Regions from separate parts of the Vibrio misgurnus genome, predicted to be linked through region 3. Evidence: predicted binding sites of a transcription regulator. Region 3 holds the regulator's gene; each other region holds the start of a gene.

Region 1 (7,469 bases), 470 kb from region 3:
CGCGTATTTCGCAATGAAATCTGTTGGCACAAAACCATAAATAATGGAGCCAATTGCAATCCCCATCATGAGGTATGGAAACACTTGTTTAAAATCTTTCCAAGTAGAATTCCAGACTCGCATCCAACGACTTGGTTGTTTTGTTTCAACGAATGTCGCACTTGAACTGCCATTGGCAGAGCAACAAGATATTTCCACTTTAGGCTCAGCTTTTAGCGTACGCTCACCACAACATGATTTTGTGGTGGCAACTGGTGTTGGTTCACAACAAGAACGAGGACTACAGCTTGATGCTGATTCCTCTTCTTCTTGCTTACTTGGCTCCCCACATGAAGATCCACCTGCTGCTTCATACGCCTCAGGTTTTACATAGCGCTCAAACCCCAATTTTTCAAGCACATATCCCGAAACCACAGACACGGTCATTGCAATCACGAAATAGAACACTGCAACTTTCCACCCAAAGGTGATGACAAACAAACCAATGATCACAGGGTTAAGCAATGGGCTTGCAAATAAAAACACCATCATGGGGCCAAAACCAGCTCTCGCTCTTAACAACCCTTTTAAGAAGGGGATTGTAGAGCAGGAACAAAACGGTGTAATCGAACCTAGTAAGGCAGCGATAAACCACCCTTTTCCTCCCTTAGAGCTAAGGATTGATTGGATCTTTTCTGGTGTAAGTACTTCTTGCAACGCACCTACAATATAACTAATTACTAGGAAAAGCATGGTTAGCTCTATCGCTAAAAAAGCAAACATATCAATTGCTTCTTTTGCCATGGTGGCAATTTCTTGGTTCATATTGAATCTCCGAATCACATTCTTTGCGGTATCTTGGTCAACTTGTTGCACTTTTCGTTTCGATAATTCTGGAATTATAGTATTAATAAGGTGTTCGTCAACCTTATATTTCCATAAAAATAGGAATGTAAGACATTTCGCTTCTCACTGTATCGACGTCAGCCTGTCATGTTTGCCACGCATTAATGTTTCCATTATCATCGAAGTATTTTCGAAGCGATTATTTAAAGAGACTACAATGGAACTAGAAGCGGTAGCGAAAGCGCTTAAAGAGTTAGGGCATGCCACTCGGTTAAGTATCTACAAGGTTGTGGTTAAAGCGGGTCATCACGGGATAGCGGTGGGAGTCATACAAGAGGTACTTGGCGTTCCAGCGTCTACACTTTCACATCATATATCTAGCTTGGCCTCAGCAGGTTTAATCTCTCAACGTCGTGAGGGGCGTACCTTATATTGCGTAGCCGAATATGATTGTTTAGAGGCAGTAATCAACTTCTTACGGCAAGAGTGTTGTTGTGATGAAGAATAGATCGACTTAGCGAGTTCGAATTAATGCGATTTTAGAGACTATCGCTATCTTTGAAAAAGCAACAAACACGCTGTTGTTCGTCGAAACGTATATGACATTGCGTTTGCAAAATGTGTTGAAGTTTCTGTCTAGCGCGTTGAATGCGTGATTTGGTTGCCACTAAAGTAAGTCCATTTTGCTTGGCAAACTGCTGTTGAGTAAGACCTTGTAGGTCACACTGTTTGATAATTTCGCTTTCAGACTCAGTCAGTTTTGATAGCGCTTTAGGTAGGCATTGCGCAAGGCTATCGACGGTGGGAAGTTCATACTCTTCCCATATCGACGTATTATCACTCAGATCCTGAACTTGTTCTTTATTCGCCCTGCGTTGCTTATCAATGAGCATATTCCGTGCTACCCGATATAGCCATGCTCTTTGGTTTTGAATATCGCAAAACGCTTGCTTCTGCTGTAACGCCTTCAAGAAGGTATCTTGTAGTAAATCAAAGCTCAGCTCAGGATCACCTGTTTGCTTAAGCAGCCAGTAGTAAAGCTCTGACTCGGAAAGATGCCATGTCTCAATAAGACATGGCACTGCTGAAGTTTGTTTCGAAATACGGCTCTTAGGCATAATATTTACGCTTCATTCTCAAGGCGACGTTGACTAAAGCAATTAAAACGGGGACTTCAACCAAAGGTCCAATCACACCTGCAAACGCTTGGTCAGAATTTAATCCAAATACAGCGATTGATACGGCAATAGCCAGCTCGAAGTTGTTACCAGATGAAGTAAAGGCGATGGATGCATTTTGGTCGTAAGGAATACCCATACGTTTCCCGATGTAAAAGCTCACAAAAAACATCACCATAAAATAGATGATAAGTGGCACTGCAATACGGAATACATCCATCGGTAACTCAATGATCAGTTCACCTTTCAGGCTAAACATCAAAACGATGGTTGCCAAAAGCGCAATCAGGGTGATTGGCGAAATACGAGGGATGAAGACTTCGTTATACCACGGTTCACCTTTTGCTGAGACCAAGAGTTTACGGCTTAGGAAACCAGCTAAGAAAGGGATGCCTAAATAAATTAAGACGCTTTGTGCAATAGCCCAGATAGTGATGTCAACAACGAAACTGTCAAGACCAAAGTAAGGGGGCAAAACAGTAATAAACAGCCATGCCATAAAACTGTACGTGATAATCTGAAACGCGCTATTTAAGGCAACTAAGGTTGCTCCGTACTCTTTGTTCCCGCCGCTGATATCATTCCAAACCAACACCATTGCGATACATCGAGCAAGGCCGATCAGAATGAGTCCCATCATATAGCCAGGCTGATCGCGCAAGAAAATAATAGCCAAGATGAACATCAAAATCGGTCCCACGAGCCAGTTCATCACTAAAGAAAGCGTTATCGCGCGTTTATCACGAGTTACCTCACCTAAAAGGCTATAGTTCACTTTCGCCAATGGCGGGTACATCATTAAGATTAAGCCAATGGCAAGCGGGATATTGGTTGAACCAACAGATAGGCTTTCGTTCCACTGAGCGACCTGAGGAAATAACACGCCAATCCCGACACCAACTGCCATTGCAAGAAAAATCCATACGGTTAAGTATCGATCAAGAAAACTCATTTTTTCAGATGCGCTGGTTTCGACACAGCTTAAGACATTACTCATACAAACCTCTTTCATTTAAAATTGATAAATCAACGGAATAGAGCATTATTCGTTCACACCATTCGAACATGATTTGCCTTTGATGAACTGCAACTCTGACTCGATAAATGTCAAATTATGCTTAAGGGTGATTTCCAGCACTTGCTTGACCCAAGGAGCTAGCGCGGGGTTGATTTGGTAGTAAACCCACTTACCACGTCGCTCATCCAGAACAAGCTCGTGCTTCCGCAATTCGGCAAGATGCCGAGATACTTTGGGTTGACTGAGATTCAGCGCTTCCATGAGATCACAGACACACAACTCTCCTTGCTTCTGCATTAAAAGCAGAGACTTAAGCCGAGTTTCTTCAGAAAGTGCTTTGTACAAATTAAGCGCTCTTTGTTGCATATTATAATTAAAGGTCATTTAACATGCGAAATGTCATATATATGAAAATTCACATGTCAACGATGCTATCGTAAATAGTGTGTTTAAATTTGAGAACATCGACAAGCTGACAATTTGCAAAATCGCCCTATAAACAACCTAGCGAGCTATTGAGTTGGGTAATTTGGCAAATATTAGAGATAAAAAAGCACCAGCAAGAATCAACTTGCTAGTGCTGAGAAGAAATGGCACGCCCTACAGGATTCGAACCTGTGACCACATGCTTAGAAGGCACGTGCTCTATCCAACTGAGCTAAGGGCGCACTACAGGGTGAGGATTATACGAGTAAAACCATTGAGATCAATGCCTTTATCTTACTTTCTGTTGCGAACGAGCAATATTTTACCAATCGATGTTTCACTGCTGAAAAATACAACTAAGCAAACGTTTGCCTGTGGATGAAATTCAAATTATCTGCCACAATGCGCACAAAAATTTCGCTCCAAATCTGTAAGGAAAGTCATGATTGCTCAAAATATTGATGGAACGCTGGTTTCGCAAACCGTCCGTTCAGAAGTCGCAAACCGAGTTAAAGCGCGCATTCAAGCTGGATTACGAGCGCCGGGGCTTGCCGTTGTGCTGGTGGGCGAAGACCCAGCCTCACAGGTCTATGTCGGTAGTAAACGACGCGCTTGCGAAGAGGTCGGCTTTATCTCTAAATCTTACGATCTCCCGACCAGCACTCATGAAACAGAATTATTGGCGCTGATCGATGAACTCAATCATGACCCACAGATTGATGGCATTTTGGTGCAACTTCCTTTACCAGCAGGCATTGATACCACCAAGATATTGGAAAGCATTGATCCTCAAAAAGATGTTGATGGCTTTCACCCGTACAATGTGGGTCGCTTAGCACAGCGGATCCCCAAACTGCGCTCTTGCACCCCAAAAGGCATTATCACGCTGCTGGAGCGCTACCATATTCCACTGCATGGTAAACATGCGGTGATTGTTGGTGCCTCTAATATTGTCGGCCGCCCGATGACGCTTGAGCTACTGTTAGCCGGCTGTACCACCACCACTTGTCATCGTTTTACTCAAGATCTTGAAAGTCACGTACGTCAAGCCGATCTTTTAGTGGTAGCGGTCGGTAAAGCGAACTTTATTCCCGGTGCGTGGATTAAACCCGGTGCGGTCGTGATCGATGTTGGTATCAACCGTCTTGCGAACGGCAAATTAGTTGGCGATGTGGAATATGAGGTTGCACGCAGCCATGCCAGTTTCATTACTCCAGTTCCAGGCGGCGTTGGCCCGATGACAGTGGCCAGTTTGATTGAGAATACCTTACTCGCGTGCGAACAATTCCATACCCATGATTAAAAAATCATTGCGACACGAATAATTAAGCGTTAGCAGTGACTATGGCTGGCATTCTAGTGAAGAACCTCAAGAATGCCAGCTCATACTCAAAACTTGATCCGATCAGCTAAATGGCTCACCGCGAGCGCGAAGTAATGTGAACGGTTCCATTTCATCAGCACATGGTAATTGTTGTAGACCAAATAAATACGCCCCGCTTCATCATCCGGCATGATCAACCAAGCTTGAATATCGTCAGTCAGTTTGGGCAATGGCTTACCATCATAACGCGTCACTCCGAGCTTGCTCCACTGCTGCAAGGTTTTGCCTTTTTCTGGCTGACGACCTTCTAGGTTACGGTCAAAACCTTGCGGAATTTTTACTTGACGTCCCCAGGTATATTTATCATCCCAACCGGATTGACTGAGATAATTGGCGGTGGACGCAAATACGTCCGAGCGGGTGCCCCAAATATCTTTTTTGCCATCGCCATTACCGTCAGCAGCAAAATTCAAAAATGAGCTAGGCATAAATTGACACTGACCCATCGCTCCCGCCCAAGAGCCTTTCATCGCGGCGGGATCAATATGGCCTTGTTCGAGGATCTGCAATGCTGCCATGGTTTCTTTGCGGAAAAACTCTTCACGACGACCTTCATAAGCCAGTGTTGATAAAGCATCAATCACCTTAAAATTACCGGTTAATGCGCCAAAATTACTCTCAACACCCCACAGTGCGACAATAAAACGCGGTTGCACACCGTACTGCTGGCCAATTTTCTGCAATTCTGCATAGTGCTTTTGATACAAAGCCTGAGCCTGTTTTACTTTCCATTCAGGCACTGCCCGTGGAATATACTCATCCAAGGTGAGTTTTTTTTCAGGTTGATTTTTATCGGCAACCACCGCACGAGGTCGATATTCAACATCACCAAACGCTTGTTGGATAATATGTTCGGAAATACCTTGTTGCCGAGCTTGCTGTTTTAAGCTTTCGATATAACGTTCAAAACTGACTTCGGTGCTGACTTCACTGGCGTGTAGTGGTGCTGACAAAGCCAAGCCCAATACTATCGATAATAATTTTTTCAAGATGCCCTCCTTGAGCGATCTTTAATCAAGTATTTGAGTGCGCTTGGCGCTCCTTATATTGCTCAAGTATATTTTCCGCAGGAGGTGGTAATTGTAGGAAGAATCCCTGAGTCTGCAGTGACTGCTTGACGTTCTCCACACTCACCTGCGCAAGTTGACGCTGCTCTAAATTCACCAGCATCACAAAGATAGGTTTACCAAACATCTGCCGTAAGGTGTCAGGAACCTGTGAAAAATCGTCCCGTTTGGGAATATACAGATAAGCGCCTTCTTTTTTGGCACTTTTATAAATTGAACAAAGCATGACAAACCTTTTGATTAGATGTGCGCCCGATTAGGGCCTTTGATCTTAAATTCAATTAACTTTGACCAAAGTTGATGCCAAATCACTTATTTCACCGCAAGATAACTTGCCGTGTTTTAGCACTGAATATAACATGACAGCCCTGTTCCCAGCCAATGCTCTCTCTGCAAAGCATAGAGTTTCTTGAGGTCAACCTGGCTATGTCGAAAACCCCTGACTTGAAAGGTAGTAGCTTTACTTTGTCGGTATTACACCTTTCTGACCACCAAATTGCGCACACGGTACAATTTCTGCAAGAAAAGGTCGCGCAAGCCCCGGCTTTTTTTGCTAATGCTCCAGTGGTGATTAATGTGGCAAAAGTCACTGCAGATCTGGATTATCCGGCTTTAAAACAAGGGATCACTGACGCTGGTTTAATCCCAGTCGGCATTACTGGGTGCAAAGATAAACGCAGCCAAAATCTGGCTGCTGCGGCAGGTTTTGCGGTGATGAGTGCCACCAACTCTGCCATTCAAGCTCCGATTGAGCTAACCCCGACCAAAGTGGTCAGTACGCCGGTGCGCTCAGGGCAACAGATCTACGCCAAAGATAGCGACTTAGTGATTTTAAGCCATGTCAGTGCGGGAGCAGAAGTGATTGCCGATGGCTCAATCCATATTTACGGAACCTTACGTGGCCGAGCAATTGCAGGAGCCAGTGGGCAAACCGCAGCACGAATTATTTGCCATGATTTGCAAGCAGAACTGATTTCGATTGCTGGCCATTATTGGCTAAGCGATCAAATTGAGGGTCAGTTTTGGCAACAGAGAGTGATGCTCAGTATGACTGACGAGTCACTTCACCTCGAAACGCTCACGATTTAAGATTTAAGATTGAAAGGAAACCATAACATGTCACGTATTATTGTCGTCACGTCAGGAAAAGGCGGGGTTGGCAAAACCACCTCCAGTGCTGCAATTGCTTCTGGTCTCGCGCTGCGAGGCAAAAAAACCGCAGTGATCGATTTTGATATCGGTCTGCGCAATCTCGATTTGATCATGGGCTGTGAGCGCCGAGTGGTGTATGACTTTGTCAATGTCATCAACGGTGAAGCCACCCTAAATCAGGCGTTAATTAAAGATAAACGCAATGAAAATTTATTCATTTTGCCCGCTTCACAGACCCGTGATAAAGATGCGCTGACCAAAGATGGTGTACAACGTGTGCTCAATGAACTGAAGGAGATGGCGTTTGATTTCATCATTTGCGACTCCCCTGCGGGTATTGAGCAAGGTGCTTTGATGGCTCTTTATTATGCTGACGAAGCGATTGTCACCACCAATCCAGAAGTCTCATCGGTACGCGA
Region 2 (7,469 bases), 350 kb from region 3:
TGCGATCGAGCAAGATCTGGTGGAAGAAGTTGGCCGTATCTATGGTTACAACAACATTCCTAACCAAGCACCTATCGCGGCGTTGAACATGAACCTGCACAACGAAGCGAAATTACCGCTGAAGCGTGTGCGCGATTTGCTGGTTGACCGTGGTTACCATGAAGCGATCACTTATAGCTTTGTGGAGCCTGAGCAGCAAAAACTGGTGGTACCGGGTATTGATGCGTTGATCCTGCCGAACCCAATTTCTGCTGAAATGTCGGCGATGCGTTTGAGCCTGATCCAAGGTCTGCTCAATACTGTGGTGCATAACCAAAAGCGTCAGCAACCTCGTGTTCGTCTGTTTGAATACGGTCTGCGTTTTATTCCTGATGCGGCGGCTGAAAACGGCATGCGCCAAGAGCCAATGCTGGCAGGGGTCATTTCTGGCGCTCGTGGTGAAGAGCACTGGAATATGGAAACCGCGACAGTGGATTTCTTCGATCTGAAGGGCGATCTGGAAGCGGTGCTTGAACTGACCGCGAAAGGCAAAGCCTACAGCTTCGCGGCCACTTCGCATCCTGCACTGCATCCTGGCCAAGCGGCAGCGATTATGGTCGATGGTCAAGCTGTCGGCGTGATTGGTACGGTTCACCCAGAACTTGAGCGTAAGTTTGGCCTTAACGGTCGTACTATCGTATTTGAGATTGAGTGGAATGCGATCAACACTCGCGTGATCCCAGAAGCGGCAGCGATTTCTAAGTTCCCGGCCAACCGCCGTGATATCGCGTTGGTGGTCGATGGCAATATTGCTTCTGGCGAAATTGTTGAGGCATGTCGTGTTGCTGGCGGTGAGTTGCTGCAAGAGGCCAAATTGTTTGACGTTTACGTAGGTAAAGGGGTTGCCGAAGGTAATAAGAGCCTCGCTATCGCACTGACTCTACAATCGGTTGAACGTACGCTTGAAGAAGCGGATATTGCTGCGGCGGTTGAAGCGATTGTGCAAGCGGTATCGGCTCAGTTTGGTGCGGCGCTGCGCGACTAAACGTAAGCCACTTGTGCTGAATAAGATAAGACAGGCTCCTAGGAGCCTGTTTTTTATCATGGCAATGTGCAACTTTGCCAACAACCTCCTGATTTTTAGATGAAACTCAGAAAAAATTTTTGGCGTATCGGTAAAAATTATCTACGCTAAATAGGGATGAGGATTGGAAATCTATTTTAGTGATAATGATGTAAATAACTAAAAATGCAGATTTTTTTATACTTATCACTTAAGAGAGAGTAAGTGATTTGTGGAAAGGGTGGTCGGTTGTGGCTTTTTGAATCGCTGAGTGTGTAATAAAAAAGTTGGCGAAAATCAGAAGGTTGGCATACACTTTCACTGTTCGGCAATTAGGTGATTGATTGGCCGAGCAAAATTGCTTTGGCGCTGCCAACCAGCAGCAAGGTTTAACTTAGCTTTGAGGGAAGTTTTATGGCGCTCACAAAGGCCGAATTAGCTGAAGCCCTGTTCGAAAAGCTCGGCATGAGCAAGCGGGATGCCAAGGATACGGTTGAAGTGTTTTTTGAAGAAATTCGTAAAGCACTAGAAAGTGGCGAACAGGTAAAACTCTCCGGTTTTGGTAATTTTGACCTACGAGATAAAAATGAACGTCCGGGTCGAAACCCAAAAACGGGTGAAGATATTCCGATTACCGCTCGACGTGTCGTAACGTTCCGCCCAGGGCAAAAATTGAAAGCCCGTGTCGAGAACATCAAGATCGAACAATAAGACCGAGCAAACAAGAGACCACGCTTATGCGTGGTCTTTTTGCTTTAGGTCGATTCTACTTAACCTGAACTCGGGATAAAAATAGGCGGGAACTAAAAGCTGGCTCTGCGATCAGATCTTTCGACCAAGAAGGAAATCATCGCAGAGGAGCCAGCTATGAAAAAGTTAACCGACTTATTTTGCCATGTCGACGATTTTTGTCAGGCTTTTCTTCCCCAGTGGCAAAAACTTCAACTAGAGTGCGGTGAGCGCAAGCGAAACCGTAAAGGACGCATGTCTGAAAGTGAAATAATGACCATCATTATTGCTTTTCATATGTCACATCAGCGTGATTTCAAGAACTTCTATCTTGGTATTATCCACCGATACCATAAAAGTGAATTCCCGACATTGCTGAGTTACACACGCTTTCTTGAAGTGATGCCTTCTGTGCTTGTCCCTCTCAGCTCATTCTTTACTCATGTGAAAGGAGAACCAACAGGTATTGAGTTTATTGACTCTACCAGCATTAAGGTTTGCCATAATCTACGTATCCCAAGACACAAAGTGTTTAAAGGGACGGCCACAAGAGGTAAAGGCACGATGGGCTGGTTTTATGGCTTTAAACTTCACATCATCACCAATCACCTTGGTGATATAGTTGCAGCGAAACTCACGCCAGCCAATACCGATGATAGAAAGCCCGTTCGTGAGCTATCTAAAGGGCTACTCGACAAACTTTATGCAGATAAAGGCTATATCAGTAAAGCGCTCACCGAAGATTTAAAAGATGATGGAATTACGCTAATCACAACCCATCGAAAAAACATGCTGCCAAAAGTTCTTGCCGCTTGGGATAGGGCGATGTTGTCGAAACGCTTCATTATCGAGACCATCAATGACCAATTGAAAAACATATCTCAGATTGAACATTCTCGTCATCGGAGCTTACATGGTTTTATGTTGAACTTGCTTGGCGGCTTAATTGCTTACTGTCTAAAACCAGAAAAGCCATCACTCAACATCACCAATACTGAAAAGTCTGGCTTGAGGGCAATGGCTTAAACCGATCTCAGGTTACTTAAGCCGTTCGTCTGACAGTCTGCGGCTACTTGAATTAAGCCGCTTGAATATGGGTGGTGATGTAAGGTTGCCACGCTTGTTGGTACAAATCACGTGAGATACCACGTATTTTGTTGATCTGCGCTTGTTCCCACTCCGTTACAGGGCGCTGTTGTTGGCGAGCGGTGCGTTCAATATGTTGGATCTGCTCATACAACTGATGTTCTGCACCATTTTTCACCTTAGCAATCGCCGCTAAATGAAATTGCACTTCAGCGATAATCTGGGTTTTTGGTAGTTGAACCAGTACGTTGAGATCACGATAGCCCGATTCGACCGGGTGTTTAAAGCGGTTTTTGACTCGTACAATTGTGGCCGATCGACTGAGTGTTTCATAAGCGTTGACTAAGCTGGCAATATCATTCGCGACAATGGTTGCCCGAGCTAAATCGGTGATCCGCTCGACTTGGCCATCCAACTCTAGGGTGACTTTTTCTAATGCCCGTTGGCGAGATTTCGCTCCCGCAAAATAGGCTTGGGTATTAGTGAGTAACACCGTGCTTTTGCACAGCGTTTCTAATTCCAGCTGTGCTTGGTGTGCTTTGCTATAAAGTACATCGAAATCCTGATAAGGCTGAACTAGCGGATAGCTTTGGCTGGTGATGCCATACAAACCACTGAGGCTGTGGCGAAAGAGTGTCGAGCTGACTTCATTTTGCTGTGACTCCTCATGGTTATCTGGGCTTGAGGTTGAAATTAATGGCATGGCTGCCATTGCTGGAGCTCGGCTGAGCAATAAAAGCATAAGTGCCGTGGTACGGAACAATAAACTCATTCACTCTCCTTAGTTTGCGCTGTTGGGTTAAAAAATGGACCGAAAAGGGGGGCCTGACAGAGCAATTAAAGTGGTTACTGGTTTGGGTTATCTTGCTGTTACCTATGTTATTCAATGGGGGTGGGGGATGATTTTTACAACTCACGTCTGATCGGAAGCGAGTAGTTGATCACACTCAGATCACCAATAAATCATTTTCTAATCAGTATTGTTTGAGACTGTACATGATTAATCGAGTTCAAACTCGAAGAGTAAATAAATGTAACCGGTAAGCGGGCGCCAGGGATTTTGAGATTGAGAGGGGAGTGACAGGTTGGTTTGCTGGGGATGAAAACGCGCGCTGTTTGATCAGCGCACGTTGGGTATGGTATGAAGCTGCGAGTTTAATTAGTAATCGATCTTGATCGCTTTTGCGCATTCAATCGCGCGCTCGATGGCTTGTTGAGTGGTTTTAGCCCGACTCAGCGCTACTCCTAAACGGCGACGACCGGCAATGTCTGGTTTGCCAAACAAACGCACTTGGGTGTGCGGCACGCTTAATGCCTCATCTAATCCGCTAAACTGAATATTGTCTGATTGGCCGTTACCCAGAATCGCCGCTGAAGCGGCTGGGCCATACTGTACGATTTGGCCAACCGGCAAGCCAGTAAAAGCTCGCACATGCAAGGCAAATTCAGACAACTCTTGAGAAATCAGCGTTACCATTCCGGTATCATGTGGGCGCGGTGAAACTTCATTGAAGATGACTTTATCGCCTTTAATAAACAGCTCAACACCAAATAATCCATAGCCACCCAGCGCGTTGACGATCTGCTCAGCAATGTATTCTGCCGCTTTAATTGCGTTTTCCGACATTTGCTGTGGTTGCCAAGATTCGCGGTAGTCCCCCTCTTCTTGACGATGACCAATCGGGGCACAAAAATGCACGCCATCGACCGCGCGAACTGTGAGCAGCGCGATTTCGTAATCAAAATCGACAAAACCTTCGACAATCACCCGGCCTGCGCCAGTGCGTCCACCTTGTTGGGCACACTGCCAAGCGGCTTCAATTTGCTCTGGCGTATGGATCACGCTTTGTCCTTTGCCTGAAGAGCTCATCACTGGCTTGCAGACGCAAGGGAAACCAATCGCTTCAACGGCACTGACAAAACTTGGATAGCTATCAGCGAATTGATAAGGGGAAGTGGGTAGCGCGAGCTCTTCTGCGGCTAAACGACGGATACCTTCACGGTTCATAGTGAGTAACGTCGCCTGCGCGCTGGGTACGACATTTAAGCCTTGCGCTTCTAATTCGACCAATTTACTGGTGGCAATCGCTTCAATTTCAGGCACGACAAAGTGCGGTTTCTCTAGATCGATCACTTGCTGTAGTGCATCGGCGTCGAGCATATCGAACACATGGCTGCGATGGGCGACCTGCATGGCAGGTGCATCGGCGTAACGATCACAGGCGATGACTTCGAGGCCTAGGCGTTGGCACTCAATGGCAACTTCTTTGCCCAGTTCTCCAGAGCCAAGTAAAAGTACTCGTGTTGCGTTATCCCGAGTAGCAGTCCCAAACATAGACAATCCTTATAATCATTCAGTCACATTAGCAAAAACAGCGGCCATCATACTGGAACGAAATGCAAAAGAAAACGTTTGCTTCCCGCTGTAGCCCGCCAGATTAACCATTAATCGCGTCAAGTTGATGACAGTTTTATGGCGAAAACGGTGGGTGAGCCGTTTGCAAAAAAAAGAGGCGGATCGCCTCTTCAGATGATTAGAGTGATAAGTAGGCGAGAGGAATGTCGGGATTCAGCACTTCTAGGGTGGCTTGGGTATCAGCGAGATGGCTAATTTTACCGTTGCAGCTTTCTACTAGGGCGGCCGCTTGGATCTCTGCAAAAGATTCACCATTGAGCATCAGTTGTGCTAACGCGACTTGTAGTGGCGGCAAGCTTGGGTTGAACGCCGCATTTTCCGCATAAGCCCCTAAGAATACACGACCATTGCGCATGTGTAGGGCGACTCCACTCAAGTTGTGGGTATAAGGCGAGTGGCTACGGTTCATTGCGCGCACCGCGTGTTGGATCAGCTCATCATCATCGTTACAGCTTTGGCCGTGATTGATGGGAGCCATCAAACCATCTTGAATGCCTAAATCGGCTGGACCAAATGATTCAGGCAGATATTGTTGTAAGCTTTTTGCCGCACGGTTGGGTAATTGAATATTGAGCGATGCTGCCGTGGTGAGCTCATTCATAAACTGGCGGCAGTGTCCACAAGGGCTAAAGTTGATGGTGATGTCCGCTACTCCCGTTTCACCTTGCATCCACGCGTGGCTGATCGCGCATTGTTCGGCATGCACCGTTTGGCCTAATTGGGTGCCAGTAAATTCCATATTGGCGCCCAAATACAGACGCCCAGAAACGCCGCGCACGATAGCACCGACATAGAATTCAGAGATGGGTGCGTAAGAGTAAGCGGCCGCCAGTGGAAGCAGCGCAATGCGCAGATCGGCATCTTCTAGCCCAGAGAGGGTTAACAGTTGTTGATACTGCTCGACAGAGAAAGTGGCACCAAAATCCTCGGCGAATACCAATTCACGTAGATATGGGGCAAAAGAAGCCGGCATTGTTTGTAATGCTTGCTCAATACGGTCTCTCATTTTGATTCCTTTTGGTTACATGGCTACTTATTTTAGGCAATATCAGATTTAATAAGGTGATAAAAGTCACACCTAATAATGTAATTTTACCAATAATTACATTATTAGAGTGAGGTCACGCGAATGAGGTCGATTCACGAACGTTGTGGGCGGGTATTTGGTTGCTAACCCTAGTTAGCGATCGGTGTTATTAGCCAGTGCTATCGCAACGAGAGTTTTGTTGCAACCACAGATCTATTGCAACCACAGAGCCAAAGCAAACAGGCTTGGGGCTAATAGCGAAGTAATAATGCCGCATACCACCAGTGCCAATGAGCTAAAGGCGGCATCACGCGGATCTTTTTCTGCGCAGCTCGCGGTACCTAACGCGTGTGATACCGTGCCCATGGTCAGCCCCTTAGCAATCGGGTGAGTAATGTTGAGCAGTTGGTAAATCGGATAAGCGAGGATTGCGCCAAATAACCCAACCAGAAGCACTAAAATGGCCGCAATAGCCGGCTCGCCCCCTAATTGACGAGTCACTTCCATCGCGATCGGAGTGGTGACCGATTTGCCCATTAATGCGGCGATCAGTTGACTATCTGCGCCCATACTAACTGCAATCACACTGGTGGTGATCATCGACATCACACTGCCTACGCCACAGGCAAAGGTGATAATTCGCCAGTTGGCGCGAATTTGTGGTAGCTGCTCATACAGTGGGTATGCCAAAGCCACCACGGCCGGTTGCAGTAAATAACTCAGCCACTGGTTGTCGGCGTAGTAGGTGTCAAACGGCACATCAAGATAAGTCAACAACGGGATCAGCAGACCAATGCTGATCAGTAACGGATTGGCTAATGGTGTATTGCATTTTTGCGCTACCCAGCGCGCGCTAAAAAAGACCAGTAGGGTGACAATCAACCACATGATTTTTTTCCCTTCTTGAGTAGACGATCGAGTAGCAGACCTAGCGTGACCATCACCAATAATGTGCCACCAATCGCACCGGCTAAAATTGGAGCGATATTGGCGACTAAAGTATCGAAATGTACCATTAAACCAACGCTGATCGGCACGAACAGCAGGATCATATAGCGAATAAATAAGCTGGCACTCGGTTTAACCCATTCTACCGGCACTAAGCCGCTGGCCATCAGAGCAAATAAAATCAGTAAGCCTAAGATACTGCTAGGAATAGCAATGCCGAG
Region 3 (7,469 bases):
CAGATCGCGATCCGCTTGCGTGGTTTTGATCGCTTCCAGCGTCATGCGGTTTTCACGTAGCGCCGATTCCATATCTTGGAAGGCTTTTTTCACGCCACCATTTTGCGGCAGCAGGTAATCTCGTAGTGAGCGAGTGATCGCACTGGAAATACCGCCATAAAGCGACGCTTCAATCAAACGGTAGAATTTTGAACGATCTGAGCTATTGCGCAGTTTTTTCGGGATCACGCCAAATTCAAACATCTGTGCGTGGTAGTCAACAATCGACGGGAAAGATTTGCAGTGCGCGCCTTCAATCTGGCTGACCGCCTCTTTCACTTCATTGATTTGACGAACCCGCGCGTGCTTATCCGACACGGTTTCAATCAAGATATCGGTCGGCTTGATATGGCTTGGCAAGCCTTGGATCAAGAACGGCTTGATATCGACTTTCTTATCACGTCCAGCCACTTGTTGTAGCTTGACCGCAAACAGTAGCCGTTGGTTACGTGAGTTGACCACATCCAGCGCAGCGTAACACGCGCCGGCTTGCAGTTTGCCGTACAAGCCTTTATCACGTGAGGCGTGTGAGCTACCCGCTTCGGTAGTGTTACGGAAATGGAGCAGGCTTTGGTCTGGGATCAAAGCGGTAATAAACGCCGCCATGGTGGTCGACTTACCGGCACCGTTACCACCCGATAAGGTGGTCACTAAATTATCAATGTCAAAAGTACGTGCAAAGAAGCCGTTCCAGTTGATCATGGTTAGCGATTGATATTTACCTCGTTCAATCATGCTTCATCTTCCCACTCGGTTTGCTCTTCATCGTACTCGCTGGCTGCATGGTACTCACTGGCTGAGTTGTACTCATTGACTGAATGATGCAGCAGGCTTTGTTGGCTCGGCTCTGGAGTATGCACCACCGCTTCACCATCACGGATCAGGCGCAGCTGCGCCTCACGCACATCACCACCCAAACGCACGTCTGCACCAAAACGAAATACTGCTTCAGTAATGCGAAATTTGGCCGTATCACCAATGGTGATCACCATGCCAAGGCGACGTAAACGACGCAGCGAAGTGCGCACTTTTTCAAATAATTTTTCACGGTCCAGATCTGAGCCGCTGGCACGGTTGGTGACCAGCTTCATTAATTTCTTCTCTTCCACCAGCGTCAACAGCTCATCGTACAACTCTTGGTTGGTGAAAATGCCTTCATGGGCCAAACGCTCGGGGCTCAAATACAGAAAACACAGCACTTTACCGACCAGCATATCCAGCTCAGACAGTACACTGCGGTTAATCAGCGAGCTTGAACGAGGACGCAGGTAGAAAAAGCCTTCTGGCGCGCGCACCAGTTCAGTGTGATAACGTTGGTAAAACAGCGCTAAATCCAGCTCAAAATCAGACAAAAATGCGTGATTATCCAGATCATCACTGGCCACATGCCGCCCCGCACGCAACAAACTATCGAGTGCTGGAAACAGCGGATTGGCGATCGCTTTGGCCAGATTCTCTGGCATGTATTGATTAATATCGGTCGATGACATTCGCTTGTACCTTTGCGCCAAAATCGTTAATCGCTGTCCAGTTCGGCTGGATAGCGCGGTAATCAGACTCGGAGTAACCGAGCCTCACCGCTTGGTCGACAACCATTCGGGCTAAATCAAAATGATGAGTGCGTGGATGACTGGCTAAGTAGTCGCGAAGTACCTGGGCTAAATCCAGCGCGCTGCCCTGCTCTTTATGCACTTTCAGCATATGGCTAATTCGCTCAGCCAATTCGTCATTCACTTGTTGCAGTGGTTGGTATTCCACCTCGGTAGGCACTTGGCCGGTGACTTCATCATCACGTAGCGCCAGAGTCTCATCACGCAGATCCGATAAACGTTCGGCCTCAGCGTAAGTGAGGTACCAAGGCTGTTCAAAATAGTCGCTCAACGATTGACGCAGGCGCTGGCTAAACGCCCGATTCTGATCCATGTCAATCGCGGTACGAATAAACTTATGCACGTGGCGGTCGTAGCCGATCCAAAGATCGATCGCCTGCTGTCCCCAACTGGTAATCCGATCGAGCTTCATCTGCAACGCAAACAGCGTCTCTTCGATAAAGTCCAATTCCAAATTGCCATACACGCACTCTTGGAGATCAAGAATTTGGGTTTGCAACTCATCGCCCGCCGCTTGCAGAGTATCTTGCAGCTCTCGCAACGTCGCCGAGGTTTCCGACAGCAAGGCTTCACAGTTGTTGATCGCATCGCGCCAATCTTTATTTAACAGCTCGGCGATCTGCTGTTTGACCGACTGTTGCTGCTCATCCATCACTCGCTGGTTGAGATCGATGCGGTCAAAAATTTCACTGACCGAATATTTGAGCACCCCAAACACGTTTTTGCGCCAGTGTGCCGCATTGCCGCCCTGCTGCGCCGATTGCAACGCTTTGGCCATTTCATCGGCCACCATCGAGAGCTGGATCGATAACTTGAGTTTGGAAAATTGACGATGCCGCACGTAGTAATCGGAGATACCGATCGCTAAAGGCGTTAACCGATACAGGCTCGCGCCTTCGGTCATTTCGCTGGTAAAGCGGCTCAGTAGTCGCTGCTTAACCAGATCATTAATCGCATTATTGGCTCGAAAAGCAGAAGCTTCGCCCGACTCTGCAAACATGCGTGTGACTATCGCAAATGCATCGTGCAGTTCCCCTTCGCCGAGCTCTTCATCAAATCTTTCGTTACCGAGCACCGCTATCGCCAGCAAAAATGCCAAGCGCTCAGTCGGTAGATTCAATGAGAAGTCATACTGTTTGACCCAACTGACCAATTCGTCGATCGGTTTTTGCACAGTATCCTGAGTAAACTCACTCATTGTATTTCCTGTTCTTGTTTTTTCTGAGCCCATACATGAATGTATCGGCCCAATGAGAGGTAAGGCTCCTGACGGCAGAATTTGCGCTCCAGTGCGAGCAAATCCTCATACTGATATTCGCCCATGTTTTTCATGTTGCCGATGTAATCACTGAAACAGCGAATACCGGATTTTCCGCAGATCTCAAACCCCGCCTGTTCGATCCATTGGTAGACCTCTTCAGGGCGTAAGCCTTGCTGCGGTTGTAATTTGAATCGTTTACGGTGTGGCATATCTTCTAGCACGTGTGGAATGTTGCCACACACCGCATTCTTGTAAACTAAACCGTGATAGTTGTAAAACATCACCGATGCCATACCACCGGGTTTAACTTGTGCCAACACGTTTTGTAACGCAGGCTTAGGATCGGCCAGCCACTCCATCACCGCATGAAATAACAACACATCAACCGGTTCGCTAAGATGCTGTTGAATGGTCTGCACCGATGAGTGAACCAACCGATACTGCTCACGCAGGCCTTGGTTGGCAATCTCTTGCTCAGCCAATTGCAACATTTGTGAAGAAAGATCACATAAAGTGACGTGATGACCAAGCCGAGCGATTTTTTGCGAAAGTTGCGCCAAGCCTCCCCCTGCATCCAATATGTGCAAAGGTGCATTTGATGCATTGAATTGAGCGAGTAATTGCTGCAAATCTTCCCAAACAATGACTTGGCGGATCTCGCCTTTGTCAGAGCCGTAAATATTTTTTGCAAATTTGTGGGCAATATTGTCGAAATTACGGTCTTCAGTCACAGTAGCTTGAGTTATGATAATCCATCGTGCCCGCTATTCTGTCACAGGAATAGCAGGAATAAAGAGGCTTCGACTCTTTTTATATTCAAGTGCTGTTTTTTCGGACTGTTTTCACTATGTTTGAGCTGAAAAAAATTTTTTCTTCGCTGTTGATGCCATTGCCAGCGCTGCTGATCCTTGGTTTTCTCGGCTTGATGCTGATCATGTTCACTGCCAAACGCAAAACTGGCTGTCTGGTGGTTTTATTCTCACTCTCTGGATTGTTTCTGGTCTCCTTTCAACCGGTTGCCACTCGTTTATTAATGCCACTTGAGCGCGCTTACACCGCCTTTTTACCGGTCGAAGGCTCGCTCGATTACATAATGGTGCTCGGCAATGGTCATGTTGTGGATGATGATATACCACCGACCTCGGAACTCACTCGCGCGGCATTAATGCGCTTAAGTGAAGGTATTCGTATTTACCGCATGTACCCAGGTTCCAAATTAATTCTCTCCGGCTATGCCGGCGGCAGTGAAGTCAGCCACGCGCGGATGATGGCGCGAGTCGCCCTCGCGCTTGGCGTACCCAAATCCGATATTATTTTGCTGGAAACCGCCAAAGATACCTGGGAAGAAGCGCGCCAAGCAGCGGCATTTGTGCAGCAAAAGCGTATGGTATTAGTAACATCGGCCAGCCACATGAAACGCGCCATGCGCGAATTTCAATCAGCAGGTCTAACCCCGATTGCGGCACCGACCAATTACTTAGGTCATCTGAATATTATTCAGCCTTGGGACAAGTACATTCCAAAATCACGCTATCTTGAACAAACTGAGCTATTTTGGTACGAAAGCTTAGGGCTACTGTGGCAAACGCTACGCGATAGCGTGGTGGGTGATGCCAGTCCTGCACCTGAAACGAAACCGGTCAATGTCACGCTGGCCGATTAACCACCGGTTATGCCTTAGTCTGTTCGACTCGCAACAGCGATAGTGCACATTCGCTATCCTGTTGCGATTGCGGATTGATTTAAGGTACAAGGTCAATAAGCTATCACTGCTAGACCTATCAATTCAGAAATAAGTTACCGTTTGATGAATGAATTTGATTGCAGTTGCTGGCGGCGCAGTCTAAAATTCACCCGCAAATGATAAAACCAATATGATTGTAAACCGCTGTTTTTCGGCGGTTTTTGTATTTTATTACTTTAGGCATCATGATTGTTACGCCCAAGATACGTTATGTGTGGTGACTCGCACTCCAAGTATCATAGCTTGCTCAATCTCGCCTTACCTGCTGATTTAATTCACCAATAACATTCGCTGACATCAGCAGTCATCGATAGGAACACTCTATGGCTACGATAAAAGATGTGGCGCGCCTTGCTGGTGTGTCAACCACCACCGTTTCCCACGTGATCAACAAAACTCGCTTTGTGGCAGAAACCACCCAAGAAAAAGTGATGGAAGCGGTGCAACAACTTAACTACGCACCAAGTGCTGTGGCACGCAGTTTAAAGTGTAATACCACACGCACGATCGGCATGTTAGTGACTCAATCGACCAATCTCTTCTTCTCTGAAGTGATCGATGGGGTGGAAAGCTACTGTTACCGCCAAGGTTATACCTTGATCCTATGTAACACTGGCGGCATTTATGAAAAACAGCGAGATTACATTCGGATGCTCGCCGAAAAGCGGGTCGATGGTATTTTGGTGATGTGCTCTGATCTCACCCAAGAACTACAAGCCATGCTGGATGTGCATAAAGACATTCCGAAAGTGATCATGGACTGGGGGCCTGAAACTTCCAATGCGGATAAGATCATTGATAACTCAGAAGAAGGTGGCTATCTGGCGACCAAGTATCTGATTGAGCACGGACACCGCGACATTGCTTGCTTAAGTGGTCATTTCATCAAGGCGGCCTGCCAAGAGCGTATTCAAGGTTTTCGCCGCGCAATGGCAGAGGCCAATTTACCCATCAATCAAGATTGGATTTTAGAAGGCAACTTTGAGTGTGATACTGCGGTGCTAGCGGCCGATAAGATCATCGCGATGGATAAACGCCCCAGTGCTGTATTTTGCTTTAATGACACGATGGCGTTAGGTCTCATCAGTCGCTTACAGCAAAAAGGGATCCGCGTGCCAGAAGATATGTCGGTGATTGGCTACGACAATATTGAATTGGCCGAGTATTTCTCGCCGCCATTAACCACGGTGCACCAACCGAAACGCCGCGTAGGTAAAAATGCGTTCGAAATCTTACTGGAACGGATTAAAGATAAAGAGCATGAACGGCGAATTTTTGAAATGCATCCTGAAATTGTCGAACGGGATACCGTAAAAGACTTGACAAAATCCTAACTTACTTGAAAATTCACACCATCTATATTTGAAAGCTTGTCACATAAATCTGACAAACCTCATATAGAAAGAGTAGGATTAGTTCTGCGTATTCTCATAATTGAAACATTAAACTGTGAGAATGCGCTAAGAATGACTGATTTTTATCAGGAAGAATGTCACGCACAGGGCAAACCATTTGAAAGAGTGGGACGCAAAGCCTCCGGCCTAAACCAACAACTTGGTAGGTAGCGGGGTTGCCGATGGCAAAAATGCATACAGGCTGTTGACTGATTATTGACACCTTGGCTGCATGTTTTTGCTAATTTTCTCGGGCCTGATTTGGTGGCGTAGGTAACAATACTCCGAGACTAACAGCATGGATAAACCAGTATTAAAAGATTCAATGCGGCTCTTTGAGCAGCTAGGACGTGTGAAATCTCGTTCAATGTTTGGTGGCTTTGGTATTTTTGTCGACGATACAATGTTTGCACTTGTGGTCAACGATACGCTGCACATCCGTGCCGATGAAGCCTCGATTGAAAAATTCAAACAACAAGGTTATGCCCCATACGTTTACAAAAAACGTGGCTTCCCTGTCGTGACCAAGTATTACGCTCTGCCTGACAATTGCTGGAGTGATCCAGCCTCAATTCTAACTGAAGCTCATACCGCGCTTGATGTGGCTAAAGCAGAGCGTGAAACGCAAGCCCAAACCAAACCTGACCGTTTAAAAGATCTGCCTAACCTGCGTTTAGCGACCGAAAGAATGCTCAAGAAAGCCGGCATTGAAACGGTCGCCTCTCTCCAATCCAACGGCTCTGTCGCTGCCTATAAAGCCATTCAGCGTACTCATACTGCCGAGGTGAGCTTAGAGTTGCTGTGGGCCTTAGAAGGCGCAATTGAAGGTAAACACTGGTCGGTGATCCCACAGCAGCGCCGTGATGAGCTGTTAAGCCATCTCTAGATTAGTGTGATGATAACACTCACCGCGTCAAGCACAGAGTTCGCGACATAAATACCCAACCCGCGCCAATCATGGCGCGGGTTTTTTATTGCTCAATCACTCATCGGTATACCGGCCGCCGTTATCGTGATCAGCTAGGGCTAAATGCCGCGCTTAACGGATCTGACGCTGAATAAACTCGATTGAATGCTGATTGAACAGCTCCGGCTGCTCAACATTACACACATGCCCACAATTGGGGATCTCGTACAGCTCACTTTGTGTGTGCAGCGCCACCATCTCTTTAACCGGATGAATGAACATGTAATCTTTCTCACCCATCAGATATAAGGTGGGGATTGGCAATTCACGGTCACGGAAATAACGCATCAAAGGATTAACTTCAGCGGTTAAAGTGAACCAACGTTTAAACTCTTTTTGACACAGTTTTTGCGCTTCACGAATAAATAGATGACGTGACTCTTTTTGGCTACGCTGTGGCATCACAACGTAAGCAAACAGTCGATATAACCACATGTAAGGGATGATATGTTTG
Region 4 (7,469 bases), 380 kb from region 3:
GCCTCTTCCCTTTTCCTTGGCGGCCAAAAAGGCTAGAATGTCGGACTTTTCTTTCGCTGTACCGAATCTGCTTTACTGATCAATGGATAAACAAAAAGCCCTTAAAAAAATCGCTAAATGCCTTGAGTTAGGCAATTCTGCCAACGTCAATGAAGCCGCGAATGCAATCAAAATGGCGCATAATTTGATGCTCAAGTACGGTCTTGATAAAGACGATATTGAGTTCATCAAAATGGGGAAAACCCAGTCAAGCCATTTGCTGCCCGCCGCCATATCCTCAGGTATTTTGCGGGTGATCCGCGGAATTAATACTCGTTTTGGCGTAGAAGCGGTATTGCTTAATCACAAGGGGTTAAAACGCGTTGAGTTTATTGGCGAAGCGGATCGCGCCATCTTTGCGGCATTCGCATTTGATATTATTTATCGTGAAATGAATGAGCACACGGGCCAATTTCGCAACAGCTTTGCCGGCAGCGGCACTTCTTCCCTCGAGGTCACTCGGCGCGTCAACTCTTTTGTTTCCGGTTGGATTGAAGGTGCGTTAGAAAAATTACCGATCATCACTCCAGATGATGATTCAATGAACAAAATCAATAGCTACATTGATAAAGAATTCGAAAATATTGACCGTGAAACCTTCAAACAACAATTAAGAGAAGCGATGAAAAATCTCACCGCAGACTACGAGACTGGCCTTAAAAAAGGGCGCCGTGTATCAGTCAATCGGCCGATCCACGGAGCACAAGCGCCGAAGCAGTTGAGATAATGCTGGGTTAAGCACGGCAAAAATGCATCGGCGAGCCACACAACGCTAGCGGATTGTTGGCTAAACTTTTTATCTTGTTAAGGAAAAAAAGACCATGAGTTTACGCCGTTTATGGTTGTGTTTGCTCTTATCATGCCCACTGGCCGCCAACGAACTGAGCGAACTGCTCTCGCTTGCCAACGCGCAAAACCCACAGGCGCAATACCAACTCGCCCTAGCTTACCAAACGGGCAGCTCGGTAACACAAAATCAACATGAGGCATTTTATTGGTTTTTACAAGCCGCCGAGCAACAGCATCCTGCAGCAATGGCACAAGTGGCCAATAGTTATATGACTGGGCAAGGGGTTGAACCCGATGCACTGCAAACTCAATACTGGCTCACTCAATTAGCCCTTAGCGGCAATATTCGCGCTACCACCACCTTAGCCGCATGGTACCAACAGCAGACAGCCCCCATCTCGACATTCGACTTAGCCGAGATTTGGTATCGAGTGCATGCCAAGCAAGATCCTCAAGCCGAGCAAGGTTATGCGGATTTACTCGAACAAAAATTCAATCAGCAGCGTGAAAAACAGCTCTATAGCATAACGCAGTTCGACCAATTAATAGATCAAGATCTCAGCTTACCAGCGACAACGCACGAGCCCACCAGCCAGCAAGATACTCAAACCAATTGGTGGCCGTTCACGCTCAGTATTCTGTCACTGTTAATGATGGCATTGGTCATTGTGCTACGCCGCCATTGGCCACCACGACACCGTCGACTTGCAGCGCCTGACCGTGAATTACATACTCAACTCCAAGCACAGCAATTGACGATAAAACGCCAAAAACAACAATTGGATCAGCTGTTTCAGACTTGCCAACGACTGCAACAGCAATCCCACAATGCTAATCAACAAAAGATGGTAATGGCATTGGCACAGATGGGCTTTGAACCGACTCAGTCACTTGATATTAAATCGGTCAAACTGCGCTATAAGCAGTTATCAAAAATTTACCATCCCGATCTAGGCGGCAGTGACCAAGAGATGAAACGGCTTAATGGCGCCGTAAAAATGGTTATCGATTCGCTACATCATCCACAAATCAAACAAACTGAGTGATGCTCACCACGGTTCAGTCAGATCTTGCGCTGTGCAATCGGTCGCTTCCCATCACAAATCACTCACTTTTTTTGCCCACTCATGCGATAATTTGCGCAAAATTTACGCCTGATTTTGCTGGGAGAACAGACCATGTATAGCGTAATAGGCACCTGTGATTGGTGCAAACAGGCAAAACCACTGATAAAACATCAATACCTCGATGGCAAGGCCCATTATTCCTGTGCCAGTTGTAATGAGTTGGCTCGTTTGGATGTTCGGCAATTTAACTTAGCTGAAATGGCATTGCGAAACACACAGCAAGCTATACGCTAATCCCTCTCTGGCTTGAATGAGAAAAAGCACCTTAGTGTGCTTTTTCTGTTTTATTACCAACCCTCACTGATTTAACTCACGTGCTGCCGCTCACAAAACTCAACCATGCCGAATATCTTGCTTGAACGAACACGAAATTAATAATCAAATAAAATCAATTAGATAAAATTACACATAGCATCAACAATCGACAGTTGTGTTTTTTTTACCCAAAAATAAGTTGCAAAATCAGCCAACCAATAATACTGTAATTATATACAGCATGGATAAAGAAACAGCATTATGTGGCACTCTGACTTCAAACCTTTTAGCAGACATGTATCGCGCACTCGGCATCGCTTACCCACGACTCATGAGTCAAATAATATCGCTCACTTTATGTGCCAACTCGCTCGTTTATCTGAGCGAGCACAGTGGATCCTGTATACGGCGCAATGCCAACGGCCCAGCACTCAATCATTGAGTACCCATCACATTGACTGCGGCAAAGTGATCCACCTTAAAGCATCAAAATCTCACTCTGAAGCTGAGATTGTCGCGCAGGCCATTGCTTGCCGTACCGCCAGTGCGATTGTGGCCTCCAGCGCGATAGACCAAGAGACTCAGCAGCAGCTGCAACATTTTGCCCAACAGAATGACTGTGCGCTGTTTTTCATCAAGCAAGCCCCACTCGCTCTGCATTGAGCGTGGTAGGAATGGGTTATAACAATTTAAGCAAACGTTTGCTTTTTATCTGGCGACAGAAATTAGTTCTGGTATTATGCGCTCAACAGGTGATTTTCCACCACGGTCAATCACAAAAATGATGTTTGAATCCAGATAGGAATGTCTCAATGAGCCTTGCAGATCAAGTCCTTGCCGTCAATGACGACCTCCCAATTCGTACTCATCAACCGGTTCACAGCGGCAAAGTCCGTTCTGTGTATTGGTTGACCGAGCAAGATAGCCGCCGCCTAATCAAAGAAAAAGGTTATCCGGTGACCGCAGACGCTCCCTTAGCCATTATGGTGATCAGTGATCGTATTTCGGCATTCGATTGTATTTGGCACGCCGAAGGGGGTGTACAGGGTGTGCCGGGCAAAGGAGCAGCATTAAATGCCATTTCCAATCACTGGTTCAAACTGTTTCAACAGCACGGATTGGCAGATAGCCATATTTTAGATATTCCGCATCCATTGGTATGGATTGTGCAAAAAGCACGCCCAATCAAAATTGAAGCCATTTGCCGCCAATATATTACCGGGTCGATGTGGCGTGCTTATAGTAAAGGCGAACGCGAGTTTTGCGGGATCACGCTACCTGAAGGACTCGCAAAAGACCGTCCATTACCAGAGCTGCTATTGACTCCATCAACCAAAGGTATTTTGCGTGGTATTCCCGGCGTACCTGAAGCCGATGATGTCAATATTTCGCGCCAAGACATTGCAGAAAACTACGCTGCATTTAACTTTAACCAACCACAAGATATTGATCATTATGAAATTTTGCTCAAACAAGGTTTCTCGGTGATCCGTGAAGCGCTAAGCGCTGTTGGGCAAATTTTTGTCGATACCAAATTTGAATTTGGTTACGTGACCGATGCTCAAGGGCAGCAAAAACTGATCTATATGGATGAAGTAGGGACGCCTGACTCATCGCGAATTTGGGACGCTGAGCAATATCAACAAGGTAAAATTGTCGAAAACTCCAAAGAAGGGTTCCGCCAGTTCCTGCTCAACTATTTCCCTGATCCAGACATTTTGCTCAATAAAGAGCGGATGCCGGAACGTGAAGCTTTAGCGCGTGATAATGCACTGCCTCTACAAGCGCTATTAGATATTTCACGCACCTATCTTGGGATCGCAGAAAAAATCACCGGTAAGCCAATTACGCTCAGCACTCAACCAAAACAAGAGATCATCGACATTTTGGATAAAGAGTACGGTTTGATCGAACACTAAATAACATAATGCACAAAGGGGCATGAATGCCCCTTTGCTTGCTCACCCTCTCACAATTAACTGGCTAATTTCATTTACCATTTAATTAACAATTCATCTTGATTGGTGGCTTCAATACAGGCCGCACTTTTGGATTGAATCATAGTTAACTGCTGCTCATCGAGAGCATAAGGCATTACTAACGTCAGCTCTTCAATCCCTTGCTGTTTGGCTAATTTAACCAAAGTGATCACATTTGATTCATCACTGCGTCGGGTAGAGAGCTGCTTTAACGCAATATCCCATAGCCGATCTTGAGGACTTTGCGGCTCAAGGCCATGATCTTGCCCCATCGTTTTTGACCAATCGCGGCCAAACACCGAGGCCAATAAGCTAATTGCTTCAGCAAAAGTCCATTTTTGGCTGCATGACACCCCTAAGAAGGCGGTATAATCAAACACAGCGCTGATCCTTGCCTTTTCCATTCTGTTCTCCGACACAATTGGCAACCCAACACACTATTAACTAATCTTTTTTATATAGCAATACGATATATAAAAAAGGTCTTTTATACTTTAAAAACAAATCAAAAGGCTATATAAAAACCAAATTAATAACACTAGAGATACATATTTTATATGATATGTGCTTAGTTGATTAATATTTCCATACTCAAATGAAATCTTTTCCCCAGAAAGCAATAATCCATGTTCATCATATTATCGCTAAGCGATTGATGAATAATTGAACCATAAATATGGCAAATTATGTCCTTGTGCACAGAAGCATAATAATCAAAAACAGCCATCCGATTGTCCACTTACAATTCAGCTCGCAAATCGGTATTCTTTTGCGGTCTCTGCTACCCTATCAACAGGTCGACTATGAATAACGATAAACGTCCACTCTATATCCCCTATGCTGGCCCTGCTCTGCTCAGTACTCCGTTGCTTAACAAAGGCAGTGCTTTTAGCGCAGAAGAACGTGCTTCATTTAACCTCGAGGGCTTACTGCCCGAAGCCACCGAAACCATCCAAGAACAAGTGGTGCGCGCTTATCAGCAGTATCGTGGCTTTGAAAGCGATATGGATAAACATATTTACTTGCGCAATATTCAAGACACCAACGAAACCCTATTCTATCGCCTGGTACAAAACCATATTTCAGAAATGATGCCGATCATCTATACCCCTACTGTCGGCGCAGCGTGTGAAAATTTTTCTAATATTTATCGCCGTGGTCGTGGGCTATTTATCTCTTATGCGAATCGTGATCGCATCGATGACCTACTCAATAATGCTGCCAACCATAATGTCAAAGTGATTGTGGTTACCGATGGTGAACGCATCCTTGGCCTTGGTGACCAAGGCATAGGCGGGATGGGGATTCCGATTGGTAAGCTGTCGTTATACACCGCCTGTGGTGGAATTAGTCCCGCTTACACTTTGCCAGTGGTGTTAGATGCCGGAACCAATAATCCACAGCGTCTGGCGGATCCAATGTACATGGGCTGGCGTCATCCGCGGATCACAGGGCCAGACTACGACCAGTTTGTTGATGAGTTTATCCAGGCGGTGCAGCGTCGCTGGCCTGATGCTTTAATTCAATTTGAAGATTTCGCCCAGAAAAATGCCATGCCACTGCTTGAGCGTTATAAAAATCGCGTGTGCTGTTTTAACGATGATATTCAAGGTACCGCGGCGGTAACGGTCGGCTCTTTATTAGCGGCTTGTCAAGCCGCTGGAAGTCAACTCTCGCAGCAGCGGATCACCTTTTTAGGTGCTGGCTCTGCCGGTTGTGGGATTGCCGAAGCGATCATTGCGCAAATGGTCTCGGAAGGCATCAGCGATCAACAAGCACGTTCACAAGTGTATATGGTCGACCGCTGGGGACTACTCGAAGAAGGTATGCCCAATCTGCTCGATTTCCAACAGCGTTTGGTCCAGAAAAAAGCCAGCACCCAACATTGGAGTACCGAACAAAGTGGCTACTCACTGCATGATGTGATCCGCAATGCCAAACCGACCGTATTGATCGGCGTTTCTGGCGCACCGGGGCTATTTAGTGAAGAGATCATCAAAGAGATGCATCAGCACTGCCCACGACCGATTATCTTTCCACTGTCGAACCCAACCAGTCGAGTCGAAGCGCTGCCAAGCGATATCATTCGCTGGACCAATGGTGAGGCTTTAGTCGCTACGGGTAGCCCATTTGATCCCGTATTACACGACGGTAAAACCTACCCCATTGTACAATGCAACAATAGCTATATTTTTCCAGGCATCGGCCTTGGGGTGTTAGCGGCCAATGCACGCCGAGTTACCGATGAAATGCTGATGGAATCCAGTCGAGCGTTAGCCAGCAGCTCGCCGATGGCGATCTATGGCCATGGGCCATTATTACCGCCGTTGGAATCGATCCATTCTGTATCGAAAAAAATTGCTTTCGCGGTAGCCAAAAAAGCCATAGAGCAAGGTATGGCACCAGAAATTACCGACGAAGCGCTAGAGGCATCCATTGAGCAGCACTTCTGGCAACCAGCTTATCGCCGTTATAAGCGCACGGCCTTCTAAGCGAAACCGAACAGCCCCGAGTAACAGGGGCTGTAACAACCATCCAATAAGTGGAAACCATGCAACTTTTTGATTTTTTATCGCCCGCCGGCCAAATTCTGCTGCCTTACTTGAATGAAATTGCCACAGCACTGATCGCTTGTGGGTTAGTCATGTTTGGCGGTGAGATGAATGCATTTTTGCGTCAAACATTGCGCAATCAACATTTTCTGGTACGAACCCTAGCATTTATCTTTATTAACGCGTTTGGATACGGTTTAATCATCATCAAAGCAACCCCTTACCTTGCGCAACTCTTCGCGCAGTTGGATTCAGGTATCATGCTGACTGTTATCGTAAGCTGTTTTATTGTGATAGGCCTATGGGCACAAAGAAACCGTCAAATCTAACTCTACGCCGAATCAGCGCGGCTATCGCGACACCATTGTGCCATTTACCTTGGCGTAAAATAAGCAATACTCTGCTATTGGTGTTGAGCTTGGTGTTGGTTAGCTTATTGGCGATTGACCGTTGGGTAACTTGGCAGACGCAAAGTAACATCATTAACAACACACAAAGCGCACCGTCTTTTCAAGTCGCGGTGGTGCTGGGTACCAGTAAATACATAGGTAGAACACTCAACGAGTACTACGTCCATCGGATTGATGCCGCGATCGAGCTTTACCAACAAGGAAAAGTCAGCAATTTCTTGCTCAGTGGCGACAATGCGCATCGCTCATACAACGAACCTTGGACCATGAAACGCGACTTGCTGCGAGCAGGGATCCCCAATGAGCATATTTCTCTCG

Evidence for each region. Region 3 encodes PurR, which represses purine synthesis genes. Its sites were predicted from a motif close to TNANGNAAACGTTTNCNTNA; they were not measured.
Region 1: a site for PurR is predicted at 3,804-3,823, ahead of folD (bifunctional methylenetetrahydrofolate dehydrogenase/methenyltetrahydrofolate cyclohydrolase FolD). Genes of this name have one in related genera too.
Region 2: a site for PurR is predicted at 5,259-5,278, ahead of purT (phosphoribosylglycinamide formyltransferase 2). Genes of this name have one in related genera too.
Region 4: a site for PurR is predicted at 2,900-2,919, ahead of OOK74_RS04915 (phosphoribosylaminoimidazolesuccinocarboxamide synthase). Genes of this name have one in related genera too.

What each region holds. Positions count from the first base shown of each region.
Region 1 is NZ_CP113241.1:928,239-935,707, reverse strand. Features, by position in the region: gene OOK74_RS04495 (permease) at 1-804, opposite strand, end outside; gene OOK74_RS04490 (ArsR/SmtB family transcription factor) at 1,043-1,333, shown strand; gene OOK74_RS04485 (sigma-70 family RNA polymerase sigma factor) at 1,365-1,943, opposite strand; gene arsB (ACR3 family arsenite efflux transporter) at 1,936-3,000, opposite strand; gene OOK74_RS04475 (metalloregulator ArsR/SmtB family transcription factor) at 3,046-3,387, opposite strand; tRNA gene OOK74_RS04470 (tRNA-Arg) at 3,613-3,689, opposite strand; gene folD (bifunctional methylenetetrahydrofolate dehydrogenase/methenyltetrahydrofolate cyclohydrolase FolD) at 3,890-4,750, shown strand; gene OOK74_RS04460 (lytic murein transglycosylase) at 4,837-5,820, opposite strand; gene OOK74_RS04455 (YcgL domain-containing protein) at 5,846-6,124, opposite strand; gene minC (septum site-determining protein MinC) at 6,325-6,987, shown strand; gene minD (septum site-determining protein MinD) at 7,015-7,469, shown strand, end outside.
Region 2 is NZ_CP113241.1:1,048,816-1,056,284, forward strand. Features, by position in the region: gene pheT (phenylalanine--tRNA ligase subunit beta) at 1-1,024, shown strand, start outside; gene ihfA (integration host factor subunit alpha) at 1,457-1,753, shown strand; gene OOK74_RS05050 (IS982 family transposase) at 1,910-2,797, shown strand; gene OOK74_RS05055 (nucleotidyltransferase family protein) at 2,850-3,629, opposite strand; gene purT (phosphoribosylglycinamide formyltransferase 2) at 4,017-5,192, opposite strand; gene cdd (cytidine deaminase) at 5,392-6,279, opposite strand; gene OOK74_RS05070 (CidB/LrgB family autolysis modulator) at 6,514-7,188, opposite strand; gene OOK74_RS05075 (CidA/LrgA family protein) at 7,179-7,469, opposite strand, start outside.
Region 3 is NZ_CP113241.1:1,402,290-1,409,758, forward strand. Features, by position in the region: gene mukB (chromosome partition protein MukB) at 1-774, opposite strand, end outside; gene mukE (chromosome partition protein MukE) at 771-1,529, opposite strand; gene mukF (chromosome partition protein MukF) at 1,510-2,847, opposite strand; gene cmoM (tRNA uridine 5-oxyacetic acid(34) methyltransferase CmoM) at 2,844-3,641, opposite strand; gene elyC (envelope biogenesis factor ElyC) at 3,758-4,573, shown strand; gene purR (HTH-type transcriptional repressor PurR) at 4,978-5,988, shown strand; cyclic di-GMP riboswitch class I at 6,147-6,232, shown strand; gene OOK74_RS06605 (TfoX/Sxy family DNA transformation protein) at 6,347-6,934, shown strand; gene OOK74_RS06610 (alpha/beta fold hydrolase) at 7,088-7,469, opposite strand, start outside.
Region 4 is NZ_CP113241.1:1,021,515-1,028,983, reverse strand. Features, by position in the region: gene OOK74_RS04935 (DUF2786 domain-containing protein) at 83-766, shown strand; gene OOK74_RS04930 (J domain-containing protein) at 861-1,874, shown strand; gene OOK74_RS04925 (hypothetical protein) at 2,007-2,189, shown strand; gene OOK74_RS04920 (hypothetical protein) at 2,472-2,873, shown strand; gene OOK74_RS04915 (phosphoribosylaminoimidazolesuccinocarboxamide synthase) at 3,023-4,129, shown strand; gene OOK74_RS04910 (transporter) at 4,204-4,569, opposite strand; gene OOK74_RS04905 (NAD-dependent malic enzyme) at 4,993-6,681, shown strand; gene OOK74_RS04900 (DUF3392 domain-containing protein) at 6,741-7,070, shown strand; gene OOK74_RS04895 (SanA/YdcF family protein) at 7,043-7,469, shown strand, end outside.